4 regions of the Kitasatospora sp. NPDC094019 genome follow, and region 1 is predicted to be linked to each of the others. Evidence: riboswitches for the same ligand, from Rfam matches in the RefSeq annotation. Region 1 holds a riboswitch; each other region holds the start of a gene.
What was found. Region 1 has a riboswitch for S-adenosylmethionine ahead of ACIQ9P_RS32890 (AAA family ATPase). Riboswitches for the same ligand answer to the same signal wherever they lie in the genome.
Positions count from the first base shown of each region.

Region 2: linked by a shared signal. The riboswitch ahead of thrC (threonine synthase) and the one ahead of ACIQ9P_RS32890 (AAA family ATPase) in region 1 are both predicted to bind S-adenosylmethionine.
Region 3: linked by a shared signal. The riboswitch ahead of ACIQ9P_RS37320 (IclR family transcriptional regulator) and the one ahead of ACIQ9P_RS32890 (AAA family ATPase) in region 1 are both predicted to bind S-adenosylmethionine.
Region 4: linked by a shared signal. The riboswitch ahead of ACIQ9P_RS02260 (aminotransferase class V-fold PLP-dependent enzyme) and the one ahead of ACIQ9P_RS32890 (AAA family ATPase) in region 1 are both predicted to bind S-adenosylmethionine.

Region 1 covers NZ_JBIWIF010000020.1:140,873-145,911, forward strand. Annotated here, with positions in the region: gene ACIQ9P_RS32880 (M28 family peptidase) at 1-798, opposite strand, end outside; gene ACIQ9P_RS32885 (helix-turn-helix domain-containing protein) at 1,260-2,690, shown strand; SAM riboswitch class IV at 2,898-3,021, shown strand; gene ACIQ9P_RS32890 (AAA family ATPase) at 3,341-5,039, shown strand, end outside.
Region 2 covers NZ_JBIWIF010000006.1:513,199-518,237, reverse strand. Annotated here, with positions in the region: gene otsB (trehalose-phosphatase) at 1-144, shown strand, start outside; gene ACIQ9P_RS17190 (trehalose-6-phosphate synthase) at 119-1,597, opposite strand; gene ACIQ9P_RS17185 (glucosyl-3-phosphoglycerate synthase) at 1,645-2,655, opposite strand; SAM riboswitch class I at 2,831-2,962, shown strand; gene thrC (threonine synthase) at 2,982-4,262, shown strand; gene ACIQ9P_RS17175 (ubiquitin-like small modifier protein 1) at 4,316-4,591, shown strand.
Region 3 covers NZ_JBIWIF010000031.1:339-5,377, forward strand. Annotated here, with positions in the region: gene ACIQ9P_RS37315 (SGNH/GDSL hydrolase family protein) at 30-1,325, shown strand; gene ACIQ9P_RS37320 (IclR family transcriptional regulator) at 1,373-2,086, opposite strand; SAM riboswitch class I at 2,281-2,423, opposite strand; gene ACIQ9P_RS37325 (DUF1963 domain-containing protein) at 2,521-3,246, shown strand; gene ACIQ9P_RS37330 (TetR/AcrR family transcriptional regulator) at 3,345-3,953, opposite strand; gene ACIQ9P_RS37335 (amidase) at 4,098-5,039, shown strand, end outside.
Region 4 covers NZ_JBIWIF010000001.1:486,089-491,127, forward strand. Annotated here, with positions in the region: gene ACIQ9P_RS02240 (NYN domain-containing protein) at 1-50, opposite strand, end outside; gene ACIQ9P_RS02245 (hypothetical protein) at 432-695, opposite strand; gene ACIQ9P_RS02250 (rhomboid family intramembrane serine protease) at 897-1,739, shown strand; gene ACIQ9P_RS02255 (Lrp/AsnC ligand binding domain-containing protein) at 1,736-2,017, shown strand; gene ACIQ9P_RS02260 (aminotransferase class V-fold PLP-dependent enzyme) at 2,060-3,436, opposite strand; SAM riboswitch class IV at 3,491-3,608, opposite strand; gene trpD (anthranilate phosphoribosyltransferase) at 3,716-4,792, opposite strand; gene ACIQ9P_RS02270 (hypothetical protein) at 4,986-5,039, opposite strand, start outside.

The DNA of each region.
Region 1 (5,039 bases):
GACGTCGCCGCAGCCGGTCTCCTTGCTGGTGGGGTTGCCGGTACCCCAGGAGTCCGAGGACTTGCTGAATATCTGGCCGGTCGAGTAGTCGGCGCAGGTCAGGCCGGGACGGTTCGGGTCGCGCAGCGAGTAGGTGCTGCCCGAGGCCGTGGTGCTGATCTGCGGGGAGGGGCCGTTCCACTTGCTGTTGACGGTGCCGGCCCGGACGTCGTCGTAGCTGTCGATGACCTCGCCGTTGCGGGCGTCCACGAAGACGTGCAGGGTGCTCGGGGCGCTCGCGGTGCGGCCGGTGAGCACGGTCTCCCAGGCGAGCCGTCCGGCGCCGTCCTTGACCCGGACGACCAGCCGGCGGCTCTGGACGCCGTCCACGGTGGCCAGTTCGGTGCGGGCGGTGCGCTCCGCGTTGGCGGCGCTGACCAGGGCCGTGGTGGGCACCCCGATCGCGCCGGTGGAGGCGGACTGCAGGCCGCGCACCTTGCCCTGGCCGTCGGCGATGACGACGGCGTCGCCGCCGACGACCGGCAGGCCCTTGTAGGTGCGCTCGTAGGCGACCGAGTAGAGACCGCCCAGCCAGGGGGTCACGGACTGGCGCTCGTAGGTCTCGCCGGGTCCCTTGGCCAGGGCGTCCAGGCCGGCCGCGGCCGCCTGGTCGGCGGCGTTCACGGCGGCGGCCAGCGCGCTGGGGGGTGTCGGCGCGGCCGCACCCGGGGCGGCTCCGGCCTGTCCGACCGCGGTGGCGGTCAGCATGCCGGCCAGGACGGTCAGGGTGGTCCCCGCCGTCAGCAATCTGCGTTTCATTCCGAGGCTCCTCGAACGTGGGGGTGCTCGACCGCGGACGGTGTGCCGGAGGGGCGCTCACCGCAGGACGCTGGGGGACTGGTCTGCGGGCGTCCGCGCTCGGGTGCCGGAACCCTCACACGCCGTCATGCCTCGGTCAACGGGCTGGACACGTCGAACGGGGGGTTGGCAAGTTCCGTCAAGTGTCACCCTGACGCGTCAATGAGCCATCGGCACAAGAAACATGACGGTGAAAAAGGCGTCCGGGCAGGTCGGAGTGGTCGGAGAGGTCGAGACCGGTGCGTGGTGAGGTAGAGACCAATAGAGAGGAGAGGTTGAGACCACCGTGTAGAGAGGTTGAGACCAGCGTGCAGAAGTGGTTGAGACCACCTCATGTACGTCGGGGGTCCTCGTCCAGTACCGTCCTCCTCAGCGGACCTCTCCCACCGGAGGGCCCGGAACGCACTCGGGAGGGCAGCCCCGTGCACCGGAACCGGGCGGCGACCACGCCCGTCGAGGACCACCTCTGGCGGGCCTTCGGCCACCGGCTGCGGCAGTGGCGCCGTCGGGCCGGCCTGACCCAGGCCCAGCTCGGCGCCGAGATCGGCTACGACCACACCGCCGTCAGCAAACTGGAGCACGGCACCCGACGCACCAGCCCCCGGGTCGCCGACCGCCTCGACGACCTCCTCCACGCCGGCGGCGAACTGCGGGCCGCCTGCCGCCTCGCCGAGGAGGGACCGGCCCCGGCCTCCGTTCCCGTCCTCGTACCCGCTGTCGCCGTGCTCGGGGCGCCCCCGGTGCCCGTCCCCGGGGACTGGACCCGCCCCCCGCTGCCCGGCCCGCCGGTCGCCGCCCTGGCCCCTGTCCTGCCCGCCGGCCTCGCCGCCCACCTGCCCGACCGCCTCCCCGACTACGGGCTGCTCTGCCCCCTCCACGACGCGGCCGGCTGCGCCGTCCCCGCCGCGCCCGAACTGGCTGCCCTGCACACCGCGTTCCGCGCCGCCGACCCCGACACGACCGCCCCGCTCGACCCCGACACCGCCCACGCCCTGGCCGGCCTGCTCGCCGCCCACCTGCGGGCCGGCGACAGCCCCGCCGCTCCCGGCACCGCGGCCGTCGAGGACACCCTGCGGGTCGTCCTGCGCCGTCTGGCCGCCCACCCGGCCGGACCCGACCGTCGCCCGCTGGCCCGGCTCGCCGGCGAGTACGCCCACGCCGCGGGCGCCCTGCGGATGCAGGACGGCCGCAACGCCACCGCGATGGCCTGCTTCACCCGCGCCCTCGGCTGGGCCGAACTCGCCGGGGACCACGCCACCCAGGTCGCCGCCCTCAGTGACATGAGCTTCCTCGCCCGCCTCGACGGCGATCCGGACGCCGCGCTCGGCTACGCCCGCGAGATCTCCCGGGTGGCCCCGGCCCGGCACTGGGCCGGAGCCATGGGCCAGATCGCCCAGGCCCGCGCCCACGCCCTCACCGGCGACGTCCGCGCCACCGTCCGCCACCTCGGCCGCTCCCGGCTCCACCTCGACCACATCGGGGTCCACGACGAGTCCGACGCCGCCTGGCTCTCCATCGCCTCGATGCGGCTGCGGGTCGAGGCCGGCGCGGCCGCCGCCCTGCGCGACGCGGCCGCCGCCGTCGAGGACCCCCGGCTGGCCCGCCGGGCCGTCGACGCCGCCGAGACCGCGCTCGCGCTGCTCGCGCCCGACCAACTGCCCTCCGCCCGTCTGCTGTTCACCGTCCGGGTGGCCGACTGCCACCTGCTCGCCCAGGACCCGAGGGCGGCCGCCGACCTGCTGGGTCCGGTGCTCGCGGCGGCCGGCGGCGGGGTGGACGGGCTGCCGCCGCTGGTCCGGCGCGAACTCGCCGGGCTGCGCCGCCGCCTGGCCGGGCACGGCCTGGCCGGCTGAGGGGGCCGGGCGGGCCGAGCGGGGTCGAGCGGTGTCGAGCGTGCTGGGCGGGCCGAGCGGGCCGAGCACGTGGGCCGCGGCGCGCCCCGGCGCACTGTGGCGGGTGTGTTGCGCGCCCGTTGCGCCCCGTGCTGAACCGGCCGGTGGGCCGGATTCCGGGGCCCGGCCGATTGACGCGCTCGCCGGGCGCTTCCTAGACTCGGGGGCGGCGAAGAGTGTCAGCCCCAAGGCCCCGGCCGGCTGACCGGCAACCCCCACACTGCGGTGGGGTGCCCCGGGGATAAGCCAGGTGAGGGTCCGTCCGACCGACGGACCGTCACAAGCGCGGTCATGGGCCCGGGAGGGCGCGGGGGACGGAGAACGTCGTGGAACAGCGGGCAGGTGGACACCGCGCGGGTGCGTGGCCGTCGTCGCCCGTCGGTTCGCGTACGACGTCCGCCGCCCCGCTGCTCCGAGCCGACCTGCGACTGGTCGCCCGCCTCGACGTCGACCTGCTGCGGCGCGCCAGCTCCCTCTGTCGCTGAGCCGGTCGGCCGGCCGGGCGTCCCCGCCCGCCCCGGTCGGTCCCTCCGATTCCCTCGCCCACGAACCCGCGCGAGGAGGAGCGCCCAGCGGCCCGTCCTCCCGTGCGCCCTGCACCAGGAGAACGGATGTCCCCCCTTCCCGTGCCCCCGCCGCGTGATCCGTACGATCCGTACGGCCCGTCGAGAACCCCGCCCGCCGGCCGCGAGTCCGAGTACCGCCGGCTGCACCACGCCCTCGACCGCTGCGCCGCCGGCGCCGGGAGCGTGATCGTGCTGCACGGGTCCGTCGGCAGCGGGCGCAGCGACCTGCTCTACACCTTCACCGACACCGCCGCCGAGCGCGGCGTCCAGGTCCTGGTCGGCACCGGCTCGCCGCTCGAACGCGAGTTCCCGCTCGGCCTGGCCCGGCAACTCCTCCAGGGCGCCGACCTCGAACCCGAGGAGGCCGCCACCGCCGAGGCCCTGCTCGCCGAGGGCGCGGCCGCCGGCACCGACCCAGCCCCGTCCGACCGCCCCGCCGGGCGGCTCACCCAGCGCGTCCTGGAGGGCCTGTTCCGGCTGGTCCGCGGCCTGGCCGACCGCGCCCCCGTGCTGATCGCCGTCGACGACCGGCAGGACGCCGACCCGCAGTCGCTGGAGTTCCTGCTCTACCTGGTCCGCCGCACCCGGGGCACCGGCGTGCTCACCGTGCTCAGCTCGCGCGAGACCATGACCCCCGCCAACCCGCTGTTCGAGGTCGAACTCGCCCGCCAACCGCACCACCAGCACATCCGGCTCGACCTGCTGACCACCGGACTCGTCGCCGAGGTGCTGCGCACCCGGCTCGGCGCCGCGGCCGCCGACCGGTACGCCGCCGAGGCGCACACCCTCACCGGCGGCAACCCGCTGCTGGTGCACAGCCTCGTCGGGGACCAGGAGCGCGCCGGCAGCCCCGGCACCCTCGTCGTCGGCGAGGGCTATCGGCGCGGCCTGATGCACTGCCTGCACCGGATCGACCCGCTCGCCCTGCACTACGCGCGCGGCGTCGCGGTGCTCGGCGCCGGGGCCACCCCCGAACTCCTCGCCGAACTGCTGCTGCTCGCCCCCGACGCGCTGCCCCGGGCGCTGTACCTGCTGGACGCGGCCGGGCTGTTCCGCGACGGCGGCTTCCGCCATCCCACCGCCGCCGGGGACCTGCTCGCCGCGATGCGGCCGCTCGAACTCGCCGCCCTGCACCAGCGGGCCGGCCGACTCCTGCGGGCCGCCGGCGCGGCGGCGGCCACCGTCGACGGGCACGCCCGGGTGGCCGAGGGACATCTGCGCAGCTCGCTCGGGCCGGCGGCCGCCCCCGGCTCCGGGGACCCCGGCGCGGTGCTGCCGGAGTTCGGCGGCGGCGCGTGGGAGACGCCGGGCGCCGCCCTCGCCGCGGCGGACACCGTCGAGAACGAGAACGGGAACGAGAACGAGGGCGCCGCCGCGGAGCCGGCGCCACGGCGGGCCACCGCGACCGGCGGCTTCGGACCGGTACCGGCCCACCTGCTGCGGCTCCCGGCCGCGCCCGCCGGCCCCGCCGTCGAGTGCGTCCCCACCCTCCCCGGCACCGTCACCGACGCCGAAACCGCGCTGCGCCACGAACTCAAGCGCCTGCGCCTCCACTTCTGGCACGGCCGGATCGACGAGGGCACCGCCGCGCTCGCCCGCTTCGAAGCCGTCCCCGGCCAGGCCGACCGCACCGAGGCCCTGCGCCACTGGCTCGCCTACTGGTACCCCGCGCTGCTCCCCAACCCCGCCCGCCGGGCCGGGTCGGGCGACGGCGCCGACCGTGGCGACGGCATGCGGCTGCTGG
Region 2 (5,039 bases), on a different contig from region 1:
CTGGTGTGCAGCGGCGCGGTGGGGGACGCGCCGGTGCGCGAGCTCGCCGACCGGGCGGACCTGGTGGTCCCGGGCCCGGCCGGCGTGGTGGAGCTGCTGGTCGCGCTGGGGGAGGAGCTCAGCCGCCCGGCCGCAGGGCGTTGAGCTGGTCCAGGAACCACTGCTGCGGCGGCAGCGCCGTCGCCGCGGCGGCCAGCCGCTTGGTGCGGTCGGTCCGCTCGTCGGCCGGCATGGTGAGCCCGGCGTGCAGCGCCTCGGCGGTGGCCACGACGTCGTACGGGTTGACGCTCAGCGCGTCCTGGCCGAGTTCGGCGTGCGCGCCGGCCTCCCGGGAGAGCACGAGCGCGCACCCCTGGTCGGAGACCACCGGGACCTCCTTGGCGACGAGGTTCATGCCGTCCCGGATCGGGTTGACCAGGGCCACGTCGGCCAGCCGGTAGGCGGCCAGCGAGCGCGGGAAGTCGTCGTCGACGTGGAGCACCAGCGGCCGCCAGTCCGGGGTGCCGAACTCCTCCTCGATCTCCGCGGCGAGCGCCCGCACCCGGTCGGTGTAGGCCCGGTACTCGGCGAGGTCGGTGCGGGACGGGTAGGCGAAGGCGATGTGGACGACCCGGTCCCGCCACTCGGGGCGGGTGCGCAGCAGGTGCCGGTAGGCCAGGAAGCCGCGGACGATGTTCTTGCTCAGCTCGGTGCGGTCGACCCGGACGATCGTGCGGCGGTCGCCGACGGTCGCGCGCAGGGTGGCGAGCCGCTCGTCGACGTCCGGCCGGTGGGCCCGCTCGCGCAGGAAGTCGGCGTCGGCGCCGAGGCCGTGGACGCCGAGGGCGGTGGTGCGGCCCCCGAACGTCACGGTGAGCGCCTCGCGGTCGACGTCCGCGCCGAGGTACCGCTCGCAGCAGTCGGCGAAGGCGAGGGCCCAGCGGCGGGTCAGGAAGCCCGCCCGGTCGGCGCCGAGGATGCCGGTGAGGACGGTCCCGGCGATGTCGTCGGGCAGCAGCCGCAGGTACTCGGGCGGCGCCCAGGGGGTGTGCGAGAAGTGGCCGATCCGCAGGTCGGGGCGGGCGGCGCGGAGCAGCGCCGGGACCAGTGAGAGGTGGTAGTCCTGCACCAGGACGGCGGCCCCGGGGGCGGCCTCGGCGGCGAGGGCCTCGGCGAAGGCCGTGTTGTACGCGGTGTAGGCCGCCCACTCGGTGCGGAAGCCGGCGTCGAAGACGGGTTCGGTCGGGGTGTTCCAGAGCAGGTGGTGGACGAACCAGAGGGTCGAGTTGGCGATGCCGTTGTACGCGCGGGCGAAGGTCTCGGGATCGATGCCGAGCATCCGGACGGCCTGGCCGCCGACGTCGTGGCCGGCCCGGTCGAGCCTGCCGTCCGGGGCCTCGCGGGCGGCCCTGCGGTCGGCGTCGGAGAGGGCGGCGCAGACCCAGACGGCGTCCGGGTCGTCGATCGCGGACAGCCCGGAGACCAGCCCGCCGCCGCCTCTGCGGAGGGTGAGGCTGCCGTCCTCGGCGGTGCCGAACGACACCGGCCCCCGGTTGGACGCCACCAGCACGGGGGCGGCGCCGGTCGGATTCGAACGTTCGGTCGTGAGATCGCCCATGGTTGGTTCGTTGCCGTGGCTCCGGGGCGGCAAACCCGCGGGACGCGTCATCGGTGTCGGGTGGCGTACTCGGGAAGGGTGTGCATCGGCGGCCGCTCGGTCGCGCTGACCGGGTGGGTGTGGGCGGTGAAGGCGCGGGTCAGCGGGTCGCGGGTGAACTGGGTGAGCTGGGGGCGAACCAGGTCGGCGGACGCCTTCAGCCGGTGGGTGCGGTCCAGCCGCTCCAACGCGGTGCGGTAGATGGTGGCCGCCATCCGGCCGAGTGCCTGGGCGTCCTGGTGCCGGTGGTGGCGGATGCCGACGTCCACCTGCGCGAGCGCGTCCAGTCCGGCCGTCTCCAGGGCGTCGACGAGCAGGCCGAGCTCGACGCCGTAGCCGGTGGGGAAGGGCAGCCGTTCGAGCAGGGAGCGGCGGGCCGCGTACTCGCCGCCGAGCGGCTGGACGAAACCGGCGAGTTCCGGCCAGTGCAGATTGAGCAGCGGCCGGGCGACCAGTTCGGTGACCCGGCCGCCGCCGGCCGGTACCACCGCGCCGTCGGCCTCCAGCGGCCGGTCGTACATCGCCTTGACCAGCTGGATGTCCGGCTCGGTCAGCAGCGGGCCGAGGATGCCGGAGACCAGGGTGGGGTGGAACTCGCGCAGGTCGGCGTCCACGAAGCAGACGATCTCGCCGCGGGTGACCAGCAGCGACCGCCACAGCACCTCGCCCTTGCCGGGGGCGGCGGGCAGCCGGGGCAGAATGGCGTCCCGGTGGACGACGGTGGCACCGGCCGCGGCGGCGACCTCGGCGGTGGCGTCGGCGGAGCCGGAGTCGACCACCACCAGCTCGTCCACCAGCGGCAGCCGCTCCATCAGTTCCCGCCGGATCACCCGGACGATCCCGCCGACGGTGGCCTCCTCGTCCAGGGCGGGCAGCACGACGCTGACGGTGCCGGCCGGACCGAGGGCGCGCTTGGCGGCCACGAGCGTGTGAACCGGCCGGTCGGCCGCGGTCCACGAGCGCCGCCGCAGCCAGGACGCGGTCTCGGGGAGGGGCGCGGGGGTCGGTTCGGCGGGCACGGTGCTCTCCTCGACGGATGGGGCTCCCCCGGCCCTCGGCCGGGAGAGAGTGGGACGGGTCATCTCGCGTGGCGGACGGTCCCGTTCGGGGCCGGGGCCTTCGGATACAGTCTTCGTACAGCGGTCGGACCTTCGCACGCCGGGGTCGCCACTGCGCAGAACCACAACTTCACAGAGCTCATCCAGAGGGACTGAGGGAACGGCCCGTTGACGTCCCGGCAACCTTCTCGCACGGTCGGCCCACGGCCCCGGCGGGACAGGTGCCAATTCCGGCCCGGGCGCGACCGCGTCCTGGGGAAGATGAGGAGAGAGGTCTCCGTACCATCATGGCTATCGACACCGCCGCACCCGTCGCCGTCGACCTCGGCCCCGCCACCGCGCTGTCCTGTCGCGAGTGCGGCACCCGGTTCCCGCTCGGTCCCAGCTTCGCCTGTCTCGAGTGCTTCGGTCCGCTGGAGATCGCCTACGAGTTCGGCAGCGAGGGCGCCGAGGAGCTGCGCAAGCGGATCGAGGCCGGTCCGGCGTCGATCTGGCGCTACGCGCCGCTGCTGCCCGTCCCGGCCGACGTGGCGACCAAGCCGAACCTCAACCCGGGGTGGACTCCGCTGGTGAAGGCGGACAACCTGGGCCGCGAGCTCGGCTTCACCGGCCAGCTGCACATCAAGGACGACTCCGGGAACCCGACCCACTCCTTCAAGGACCGCGTGGTGGCCTGCGCCATCGAGGCGGCCCGGGTGTTCGGCTACACCACGCTGTCCTGCTCCTCGACCGGCAACCTGGCCGGCGCGGTCGGCGCGGCGGCGGCCCGGGCGGGCTTCCGGTCCTGCGTGTTCATCCCGCACGACCTGGAGCAGGGCAAGGTCGTGATGGCCGGGGTCTACGGCGGTGAGCTGGTCGGCATCGAGGGCAACTACGACGACGTGAACCGCTTCTGCTCGGAGCTGATCGGCGATCCGGCCGGCGAGGGCTGGGGCTTCGTCAACGTCAATCTGCGGCCGTACTACGGCGAAGGCTCCAAGACGCTGGCCTACGAGATCTGCGAGCAGCTCGGCTGGCGGCTGCCGGAGCAGATCGTGATCCCGGTCGCCTCGGGCTCCCAGCTCACCAAGATCGACAAGGGGCTGCAGGAGCTGATCAAGCTGGGCCTGGTCGAGGACCGGCCGTACCGGATCTTCGGCGCCCAGGCCGAGGGCTGCTCGCCGGTCTCGGCGGCCTTCAAGGCCGGTCACGACGTGATCCGGCCGGTCAAGCCGGACACCATCGCCAAGTCGCTGGCGATCGGCAACCCGGCCGACGGCCCGTACGTGCTCGACATCGCCCGGCGCACCGGTGGCGCGGTGGAGGACGTCACGGACGAGGAGGTCGTGGCGGCGATCCGGCTGCTGGCCCGGACCGAGGGCATCTTCGCGGAGACCGCGGGCGGCGTGACCGTCGGCGTGCTCAGGAAGCTGGTCGAGACCGGGCGGCTGGACCCGTCGAAGGAGACCGTCGCCATCAACACCGGGGACGGGCTGAAGACCCTCGACGCCGTCTCCGAGGCCGGCATGACCGCCGTCATCCGGCCGACCCTGGACGCCTTCCGGGGCGCCGGCCTCGCCTCCGACTGACCCCGTCGTCCCCGACCGCCCCGCCCAGCGCCCGTCGTAGCTAGGAGACCCCCATGAGCGCCAACGTCCGCATCCCGACCATCCTGCGCACCTACACCGGTGGCGTGAGCGAGGTGCCCGCCGAGGGCGCCACGCTGGGCGAGGTCATCGCCGACCTGGAGCGCAACCACGCCGGGATCGCCGCGCGGATCCTCGACGACACCGGCAAGCTGCGCCGTTTCGTCAATGTCTACGTGAACGACGACGACGTGCGGTTCGCCGAGGGCCTGGAGACGGAGATCAAGGACGGCGCGAGCATTTCGATCATCCCGGCGGTCGCCGGCGGGTGATCCTCCGGCGGTCCGTTCGCTCCGGGGCGGACGCGTCGTCGACGGCCGTCCGCGGCACGGAATTCCGTGCCGCGGACGGCCGCGCTTATTTTGGCGGGAATATATTCGGTCCCGGGCGGAGTAAAGTGTCGCTGGACCGGGAACAGCGCGCGCCCGCCGCCCTTGTCCGGGAACGAATCCACCGCACCGCCACCACCGCCGACGCCCCGCCCCACCGGAGTCGGGGCGGGTCCGGGACCGGGATACATGTCAGGCCGGTGTCAGAATTCTGGCGGACATTTCACGTAATAGGTCCGCTATGTCCGGCGGGGAATGCGGGACTTTATCCCGATTGCGCCCGTCCTGTCCAGTGGTGCCGCGGGTGAATTCCCCGCCATTGGCTCTGTTGCAGAGGGCGTCGATCCGGATACATTCAGCCGCGGTCGACGCAATCACCCGTTCGCCGGAT
Region 3 (5,039 bases), on a different contig from region 1:
GACCGACCGACCTTCCCGAGGAGCGCTCCATGCACTCGTTCGCCCGCGCCGCTTCCGTCGCCGCGCTGACCGCCGCCCTCTCCGTCACCGCCACCTCCCTCCCCGCGCCGGCCGCCGCATCGGCCACCGGGGACACTTCCTCGGCGTATCCCCAGCGCTGGTCGGCCGCCTGGTCCGCGCCGATGATGCGGCCCTCCTCGGCGCCGTGGTTCGAGACCTGGGCCGTGCGGGGCTTCGACCACCAGTCGGTACGGCAGGTGGTGCGACTGGGCACCGGTGGCAAGGCCCTCCGGTTCCGGCTGTCCAATCTCTACGGGACGACACCACTGCGGCTGAGCGGGGCCACTGTCGGCCGCGCCGCCGACGGGGCGGCCGTCGTCCCGGGGACAGTACTGCCCTTGCGCTTCGGGCACCGGGACTCCGTCGTCGTCCCCGCGGGCGGAGAGGTCCTCAGCGATCCGGTGCCGCTGCCGGTGGCGGCCCGCGACCGGGTGGCGCTGACGCTCTGGTTCGACGGCGCGACCGGCCCGGCCACCTACCACCAGCTGTCCATGACCACGACCTACCGGGCCGACGGCGACCACCGCGGGGACACCGATGCGGCGGCGTTCACCGATGCCGTCCGCCCCGGGTACGGCTCCTGGTACTACCTCGGCGGGGTCGAGGTCACCGGCGGGCGGCCCGTGGGCAGGGCGGTGGTGGCGTTCGGCGAGTCCACCACCGACGGGTTCGGCGCCACCGTCGACGGCGACGACCGCTATCCAGACCTCCTCGCCGAGCGGCTCGTCGCCGCCGGCCGACCGCGCCCCGTCCTCAACGCCGGCATCGGCTCGAACAAGATGCTCGCCGATTCCGCCTGCGCCGGGGACAGCGCGCTGAGCCGCTTCCGGCGCGATGTGCTGGACCGACCGAACGTGGGCACCGTCATCGTCTCCCACGGCATGAACGACATCCTCCGCGGCGGCGACCAGATCTGCGGCGTGGACCGCGACGACCCGCCCGTGACGCTCCAGCGGCTGATCAACGCCCACCGCGCCCTGATCCGGGCCGCCCACGCCCGGGGCGTCAAGGCCGTCGGAGCCACCCTGATGCCCTTCGGCGGCGCGCCGTTCTGGACCGCGGGCGCCGACCGGCTGCGCCGCGACCTCAACGAGTGGATCCGTACCTCCGGCGCGTACGACGCGGTGGCCGACTTCGACCGCGCCGTCGATCCCGAGGGCACCGGCGCGATCCCGGACGGCCTCCACGCCGGCGACCACCTCCACCCCGGGCCGCTCGGCTACCGCGTGATGGCGGACAGCATCGACCTCGACAGCCTGCGCTGACTCGCCCGGCCGCCGGTCGCGGGGGGCGGCCCCCGCGACCGGGCCCGTCAGGTGAGGCGGAGGGCCTCGGTGAGACGGTCGGCCGCTTCGACGACCGTCTGCGAGAGAAGGGCGCCGGGGTGGCGGGTCAACCGCTCGATCGGGCCGGAGACGGCCACGGCGGCCACGACCCGGTTCGCCGGCCCCCGGACCGGGGCGGAGACGGACGCGACCCCGAGCTCGCGTTCCCCGATCGACTGGGCCCAGCCACGGCGCCGGACGCCGCTCAGCGCGGTCGCGGTGAAGCTGGCGCCCTGGAGGCCGCGGTGGAGCCGCTCGGGCTCCTCCCAGGCCAGCAGGACCTGGGCGGCGGCGCCGACCTTCATCGGGAGGGTGACTCCCACCGGAACGGTGTCGCGCAGCCCGGAGAGGCGCTCGGCGGCGGCCACGCAGATCCGGACACCGCCCTGCCGACGGTAGAGCTGGGCGCTCTCCCCGCTGACGTCGCGCAGCCGGGCGAGGACCGGGCCGGCGGCGGCCAGCAGCCGGTCCTCCCCGGCGGCGGCCGAGAGTTCACCGAGCCGGGGGCCGAGGATGAAGCGGCCCTCCACGTCACGGGCGACCAGCCGGTGCTGTTCGAGTGCGACGGCGAGCCGGTGCGCCGTGGGCCGGGCCAGGCCGGTCACCGCGACGAGGCCGGCCAGGGTGGTCGGTCCGGCCTCCAGGGTGCCGAGGATCGAGGTGACCTTGTCGAGCACGCCGACGCCGCTCGTGTTGTCCATGGATGTCTCCGTCTCAGATCCCGCGAGCCGCCCGGGGCGCGCTCGCGGAGGCCCCCCGTGGGGAGCGGGGGGGGTGGTCAGCGAGGGCGGGCCGAGCAAGTGGGCCGATTGCCTGCGCCGGGCACGAGACGGGTACGCGAAAGGTCCGGGACGGGAAGCGCCCGGCGGAAGGACAGCACAGAGAGCACCGTGTCTCCTCATCTTTCCCGCGCCACATTGGCGACAGGCCGGAGTTGGCACTGATCCCGGACGGCACGGCGCGTACTTCGGACGCCGGGTCGAACGGGGAGCTGCCGGGGCTTCGTAGGGCCGGTCCCTCCACCCCTCTGGATGATTCGCGAAGAACGATACAAGACTCCCCCGCCCGCCTGCCAAGCCCCCGTCCCCCGACCGCGGCCGGGCGGTGTCGCCGCGGTGTCCTACAGTCGGGCCGTATGACGACCCTGATCACCGAGGGCGGCCCGGTCGCGGACGATGCGACGGTCACGCGCACCGGCGGCGTGCCGCTCGCCCCGCCCGGCACCGCCTGGCCGACCTGTGCCGATTGCGGCGGCCCGATGCGGTTCCTCGCGCAGATCGTGCTGGACGGGTCCGGCGCCGCCGTGACCGGAGGTCCGGGTCCCCAGGACCGGGTGCTGGTTCTGTTCGCCTGCCAGAACCGTCCGGGAGAGTGCCGGGACTGGGACGCCCGTTCGGGTGCCAACGTCGCGCTGGTCCTCGCGGCCGACGCGCTGGTGCCGATCCCCCTTCCGGTGCGGTCCGACCCCGAGGGCCGTGAGGACGCCGACCCCGACGAGGACGAGGACGACTTCGGCGACGAGGACGACGAGGACGACGAGGATCTCCTGCTCCTCGGCGCCACCCGCGCCGCCGAGGCCCAGTTCCTCGCGGACGCACCGGACTTCGACCGCGCCCGCGCCGCCTGGGCGGACCGGACCGGCCGCCCCCGCACCCACGTGCTCGGCCAGCTCAACGGCGCCCCGGCCTGGCTCCAGAACGACGAGACACCGGACTGCCCGGCCTGTGCCGAGCCGATGCGGCTCGCCGTCCAGCTCCAGGAGGGGCCCGATCCCGTCACCGCCATGAACTTCGGCAGTGGCCGGGCCTACGCCTTCACCTGCTCCCCCTGCGCCGGCGCGGCGTTCCTCTGGCAGTGCTGACAGCAGTACCTGTGGCAGTACTGGACTGACGGCGGTGCGGACGGCGGTGCGGACGGCGGTGCCGACGGCACTGCCGAACCCCGGACGCGCCGCCGCCGTCAGGTGGCGGCGGCCGGGCGGTACCGGGCCACGACGCCCTCGACCGCCCGCAGCAGTCGCTCGCCCACCCGGTCCACGCTCCCGTTCTGGGTGCTGATCTGGGCGCCTTCGAGCACGAAGGTGATCTCGGCCGCCGCCTGTCCGGGGTCGGAGAGCCCGGCCCGCACACAGCTGCCGGTCAGCCGTCGGAGCTGGAACTCCTTGTGCTCCTCGATCACCTGCCGCCCCGGGTGGGAGCGGTCGGGCAGTTCGGCGAGGGAGTTGACGAACGGGCAGCCCCGGTACGAGAGCGTCGGCAGTCCCTCGGCGATGAAGCGGGCCAGGCCCAGGATCTGTTCCTCGGGCCGGTCCGGGTGCTCCGCCTCGACCCGGTCGAACGCGGCCCGGTAGTCGGCGACGACGATCCGCAGCCACTCCGCGACCAGCGCGTCCTTGGTCTCGAAATGACGGTAGATCGCCATTTTGGTGGTCCCGGCCTTCTCCGCGATCGCCTGCACGCCCACCCGCTGGATCCCCTCGGTCCGGAAGAGCTCCTCGGCGGCGTCGAGGACGCGTTCGCGGGGCGGCAGCTTCGCCACCCGGCTCGGCCTTCTGGCGGGCACTGTCATGACTGTTCACGGCCTCCGGTCGATCGCGGCCCGCGGTGCTTCCCCGGGGCTGTTACGGTACCAGTCCGTCCCACACGATACCGATCGGTATCGTGTGGAACTCTGCGGTACCAGTCGGTGCCGCACGCGATTCCGGGAGGGCCCTTGGACATCACCGAGTACGTGCGCCACGACGCGGTCGGTCTCGCCGAACTGATCGCCCGGCGAGAGGTGACCCCCGCCGAAGTGGAGGCGGCCGCGCGGGAAGCCGCGCGCTCGGTCGGCCCGCGGGTCAACGCCGTCGTGGAGACCTGGCCGGCCGACGACACGCCCCGCCCCGGCAGCACCCCGCTCGCCGGGGTCCCCTTCCTCGTCAAGGACCTCGGGGTGGAGGCCGCCGGGCGCCGGACGGAGCTCGGCAGCCGCCTCGCCGCCGGCCAGGTCGCCGCCGCCGACTCCACCCTGATGACGCGGCTCCGCCGGGCGGGCCTGGTGACCTTCGGGCGCACCGCCACCCCGGAGCTGGCCTACAGCACCACCACCGAACCCGTGCTGTACGGCGCCACCCGCAACCCCTGGGACCTCACCCGCAGCGCCGGCGGGTCCAGCGGGGGCGCGGGCGCGGCCGTCGCCGCCGGGATCGTCCCGATCGCGCACGCCACCGACGCCGCGGGTTCGATCCGCGTCCCCGCCGCCTACAACGGCCTGTTCGGGCTGAAGCCGACCCGCGGGCGGGTGCCGATGGGCCCGGCCGTGGACGAGATCTTCAACGGCCTGGCCGTGCACGGCGCCGTCAGCCGGACCGTGCGCGACAGCGCCGTCCTGCTCGACCTGGTCCGGGGGCCCGCGCCGGGCGACCCCTACGCCGCGCCGGAGCCGCCCCGGCCGTACGCGGAGGAGGTCGACCGGGATCCGGGCGCCCTGCTGATCGGCGTCCTCACCCGGCCGTGGGGCGGGCGGGCGGTCGCGCCACCGGTCGCGGAAGCGCTGGCCCGCGCCGTGCGTCTGCTGGAGTCGCTCGGTCACCGGGTGACGGAGGCCGAGCCCGACCCGGGAACCGGGACCGGCCTCCCGGTCGGGATGCAGTTCGCGGCCGGGTACGGGCAG
Region 4 (5,039 bases), on a different contig from region 1:
ACCCGCCGGCGCACCCCCTCCGGAAGCGGACGGTCCAGCGTCTCGGCCACCGCCGCGCCACCCTCCGGGTCGGCCGTGCCGTCCGGGAGCGCCGCACCGTGCGGGACCGCTGTTCCCTCCGGGAGCGCCGTACCGTCCGCTGCCGCCGGCTCCTCACCCGCGCCGGACTCCTCACCGGCGGGCGCCGCCGGGGCCTCGGTGCCGGACGGGGCGGCCACGGCCGCGTCCGGCGCCTGCGCGTCCACAGCGGGCTGCCGCCCCTGCGGCCCGGCGGGCTCCTTCGCTGCGTCCACCACGTCCTCGGCTCCGATCCTGGTCCAGCGGGGTACGGCCCACGGCCGCCACCCCCGTCACACTCCGCGTGTTCTCTCCGTATTGTCCCGTGCGGCGGGCGGCCACGCCGCGCACCGCCCACCGCACGGACCGGGCGGTCAGCCCTGTTCGGGCGCCTCGGCGGCCTCGTCCGCACCGGGACGGGCCACCAGCTCGACCTGGTCCGCCGCGTTGCACCAGCGGCAGCGCACCGACTCCACGGTCTCGCTGAGCACCTGGGTCTCCTCGACCTTGGACTCGCCGGCCAGGTCGAAGTGCAGGAACTCGGTCACCCGGGCGGTCCGGGTCACGTCGAAGCGGGTCAGGTTGCCGCAGAGCGTGCAGCGCCAGCGCGTCTCGGCGGTCAGGGCGGGGACGGTCATCGGGGGTCCTCTCGGGTGGTCCCGGAACGGGCTCGGGCTCTCCCCCCGGGGCCCCGGCGTCGGCGGCGGGAGGCGGGAATGCCCGCCCCAAGCCTATTGCCTGGGGCAACCTTCCCGGCCACCGGCCGATCGGTCCCGGGCGGTAGCCCACCTGCCGTAACCGCGCGGTGCCCGCCGGGTACCGGGGGGATGCTGGAGCCCATGGCGATCCCGGTCCCCCATCCCGGCGCGCACCGCGGCCGACCGGCCGCCACCGCTCCGGCCGTCTGCTACGCGCTGATCGCGCTGAACACCGCGGTCTTCCTGCTCGGGCCGGCCGCGGGGCTCAACCCGCTCTACGGCCGGGACCAGGCCCGGGTCTGCGCCGAGCAGCGCTACGAGCAGCGCTGGGGGGCCGTCCCCGCCGAGCTCCTGACCGGCCACCCGCTGACCGCGGACCAACTGGCCGAGGCCCCGGACCCGGTACCCGGCTGCCCGGCCGCGGCCACCCCCGGCAAGCACCCGGCCCTGTCCGTGCTCAGCGCGCTCTTCCTGCACGTCGGCTGGCTGCACCTGCTCGGCAACCTGCTCTTCCTGTACGTCTTCGGCCCCAGCGTGGAACGCCGCCTCGGCCGCCCCCGGTTCCTCCTCTTCTATCTGGCGGCCGGCGCGCTGACCACCTACGGGTTCGCGCTGGCCGAGGCCCATTCGGCGGACTCGACCCGGGTGCTGATCGGCGCCTCGGGGGCGATCTCCGCCGTGCTCGGCTCCTACCTGCGCTTCCACCCGCACGCCCGGGTCACCACGCTCGTCCCGCTGCTGCTCTTCCTGCCGCTGCGGTTCCCGGCCTGGCTGGTGCTGGGCCTGTGGTTCACGCTCCAGTGGTGGTCGGTGCACTCCGCCGGACCCGGGGTGGCGTACCTGGTGCACGTGATCGGCTTCATGACCGGCTTCCTCTACGCGTGCGCCCTGGCCGAGCGCCGCCCCCGCCGCCCCCGCCCCCGCGACGGTGCGACCGACGCCCGCTACCCTGGCGGCACCTCACAAAGGAGTACGCCACCGTGATCACCGCCATCGTCCTGATCAAGACCAGCGTCGACCGCATCCCGGAGATCGCCGAGGCGATCGCCGCCATCGAGGGCGTCAGCGAGGTCTACTCGGTGACCGGCGGCTACGACCTGGTCGCGATGGTGCGGGTGCGCCGCCACGACGACCTCGCCGACGTGATCCCCGGTCGGCTGAACAAGGTCCCGGGCGTGGCCCACACCGAGACCCAGATCGCCTTCCGCACCTACTCCCAGCACGACCTGGAGGCCGCGTTCGCGATCGGCCTGGAGGAATAGGGAGGAAGGGGTAGCCGCGGAGCGGCCACTCCCGACGGGGCCTCAGCCCTCCCGGCGGGTGTCCGCGACGCAGCGGCCGCCCTCGTTCCGGTAGCTCCACGCCGCGCCGTCCTTGACCAGCTCCCGGACGGCGGTGAGGAACCGGTCCACGTGCTCGTCCGGCGTGCCGGCGCCGAAGCTCACCCGGATCGCGTTCAGGCTGCGCTCGCCCGGCAGCGACGGCTCCGGCGCGCCGCACTCCGAGGGCGCGGCCTCCTCGTCGCCGAGCAGGGTGCGCACCAGCGGGTGGGCGCAGAACAGGCCGTCCCGCACCCCGATGCCGTACTCGGCGGACAGCGCGGCCGAGAAGTGCGAGCTGTTCCAGCCCCGGACCACGAAGGACAGCACGCCCACCCGCTCCGAGTCGGCACCGAACAGGTTCAGCACCCTGACCTCGGGGATCTCCGCCAGACCGGCCTTCAGCCGGGCCACCAGCGCCCGCTCGCGGGCCTCCAGGGCGTCGAACCCCGCCTCGGTGAGCGCCCGGCAGGCCGCCGCGATCGCGTACACGCCGATGACGTTCGGGGAGCCGGCCTCGTGCCGGGCCGGGCCGGTGTGCCACTGCACGGCCACCGAGCCGTCGGTCTCGCGGGCCACCGTACGGGTGGCGCCGCCGCCGGCCAGGTACGGCTCGGCCTCGTCCAGCCAGTCGGACCGGCCGGCCAGCACCCCGGAGCCGAACGGCGCGTACAGCTTGTGACCGGAGAAGGCGATCCAGTCGACGTCCAGCTCGCGCACCGAGACCCGGTGGTGCGGGGCCAGCTGCGCGGCGTCCAGCACCACCCGGGCGCCGTGGCGGTGGGCGGTCCTGGTCAGTTCGGCGACCGGCCAGAGCTCGCCGGTGACGTTCGACGCGCCGGTGACGCAGAGCAGCTTCGGGCCCTCGGGCGCCTCGGCGAGCGCGGCCTCGAAGGCGGCGACGGCCTCGGCGTGCGAGCGCGGGGCGCGCAGACAGGTGACGGTCAGGCCGGCGTGCGCCCAGGGCAGCAGCGAGGCGTGGTGCTCGGTCTCGAAGGCGAACACCCGGGTCCCGGCCGGGACGGCGCCGGCCAGCAGGTTGAGCGAGTCGGTGGTGGCGCGGGTGAAGACCACCTGGTCGTCCTCGCGCAGGTCCAGGAACTCGGCGACGGTGCGGCGGCTCTGCTCGAACAGGTCGGTGGAGAGCTGGGACAGGTAGCCGGCGCCGCGGTGCACGCTGCCGTAGTAGGGGGCGTAGGCGGCGACCTCGTCCCAGACCCGCTGCAGCGCCGGGGCGCTGGCGGCGTAGTCGAGCGCCGCGTAGGCGACCTTGTCGCCGTTGGCGAGCGGGACCTCGACGTCGTGGCCGAGGACGGCGAGGGGGGTACCGAGGTCGATGGCGAGGTCGGTGGCGAGAGACATGGGGATGCACTCCGTCTACGGGTCAGGGACCCCGGGAGTGCGTGATGATCCGGGTGTCCGCGCTTGCCACGCGGACGGCTCGCCGCACGGCCCGGTCCTCACCCAGGGCACCCCGCCACGGAAGGAGGGTTGCCGGACAGCAAGCTGGGGCTTGTCGCTGTCACTCATGACCTGGCCAAGACTGTAGATCGGGTGCGTCCCCCGGTCAAACAGGGGTCCACATCCCGGACACCGGTCGGGGCCCACCGGGAGGATTCCCGGTGGGCCCCAACTGCCGTGTCATGCCCGGGCGGTGGCCTCGGACCAGTGCTTCAGCAGATCCCGCGCGGCACCCGAGTCGATCGCCGTCGCGGTACGCCGCATGGCCGCCCCGAGCTGCTCCGCGAGCGGCGCGTCGGTGAGGTCCAGCGCCACCAGCGCGGCCGCCGAGTTGAGCAGCACCGCGTCGCGGACCGGGCCGTGCTCCCCGGCGAGGACCCGGCGCGCGACCTCCGCGTTGTACGCCGGGTCCGCGCCGCGCAGCGCCTCGATGCCGACCGGCTCGATGCCGACCTCGCGCGGGTCGAAGGAGGTCTCGGTGACGGCGCCGTCGCGGACCACCCACACCCGCGAGGTGGTGCTGATCGTCAGCTCGTCCAGCCCGTCGTCGCCCCGGAAGACCAGCGCGGTGGCACCGCGCCGGGCGAGCACCCCGGCGATCAGCCCCGCCAGGCGGGTGTCGAAGCAGCCGATCGCGTGCGCCGTCACCCGGGCCGGGTTGGTCAGCGGCCCCAGGATGTTGAAGGCGGTGGGCACCCCGAGGTCGCGCCGCGCGGGCGCGGCGTGCCGCATCGACGGGTGGAAGGTCGCGGCGAAGCAGAAGGTGAGCCCGACCTCCTCGGCGATCTCGGCGACCCGGCGCGGCCGGAGGTCCAGGCTGATGCCCAGCTTCTCCAGCACGTCCGAGGAGCCGCTGGACGAGGACGCGGCCCGGTTGCCGTGCTTGACCACCTTGGCGCCGGCCGCGGCCGCGACGATCGCCGACATGGTCGAGATGTTGACGGTCCTGGCCCGGTCACCACCGGTGCCGACGATGTCCACCGCCGGGCCGGGGATGTCCAGCGGCTCGGCGTGCGCGTACATCGAGTCGACCAGTCCGGAGATCTCGTCGACCGTCTCGCCCTTGGCCCGCAGCGCCACCATGAACCCGGCCACCTGCACCGGGGTGGCCTCGCCGCTCATGATCCGGTCCATCGCCCACGCCGTGGCCGAGCGGTCGAGGTCCTCCCGCCTCAGCAGCGCCGACAGGATGTCCGGCCAGGAGCGGACCACCTGCGCGGGGTCGCTACCACCGTTCGCAGGCTGCACGTTCACCATGGCTGACTCCAGCTCTCGCTACCCCGGTGCCCGGGGAAGGACGTAAGGACGGAGTCAGCCTATCGAGCGGCGGGGGGCCGGGGCCCGGCCGTTCACCCTTCGTCTCCGTTACTGAGACGAAGGGCGGGACGCCGGGTGCCGCGCCGGACGGGACCGGGGCCCGGCCGCACCGGCACACACCGGTACGGCCCGGTCAGCGGGCGGCCGGCGCCCGCTTGGCCAGCCTGGACCGCAGCAGCGTGGCGGC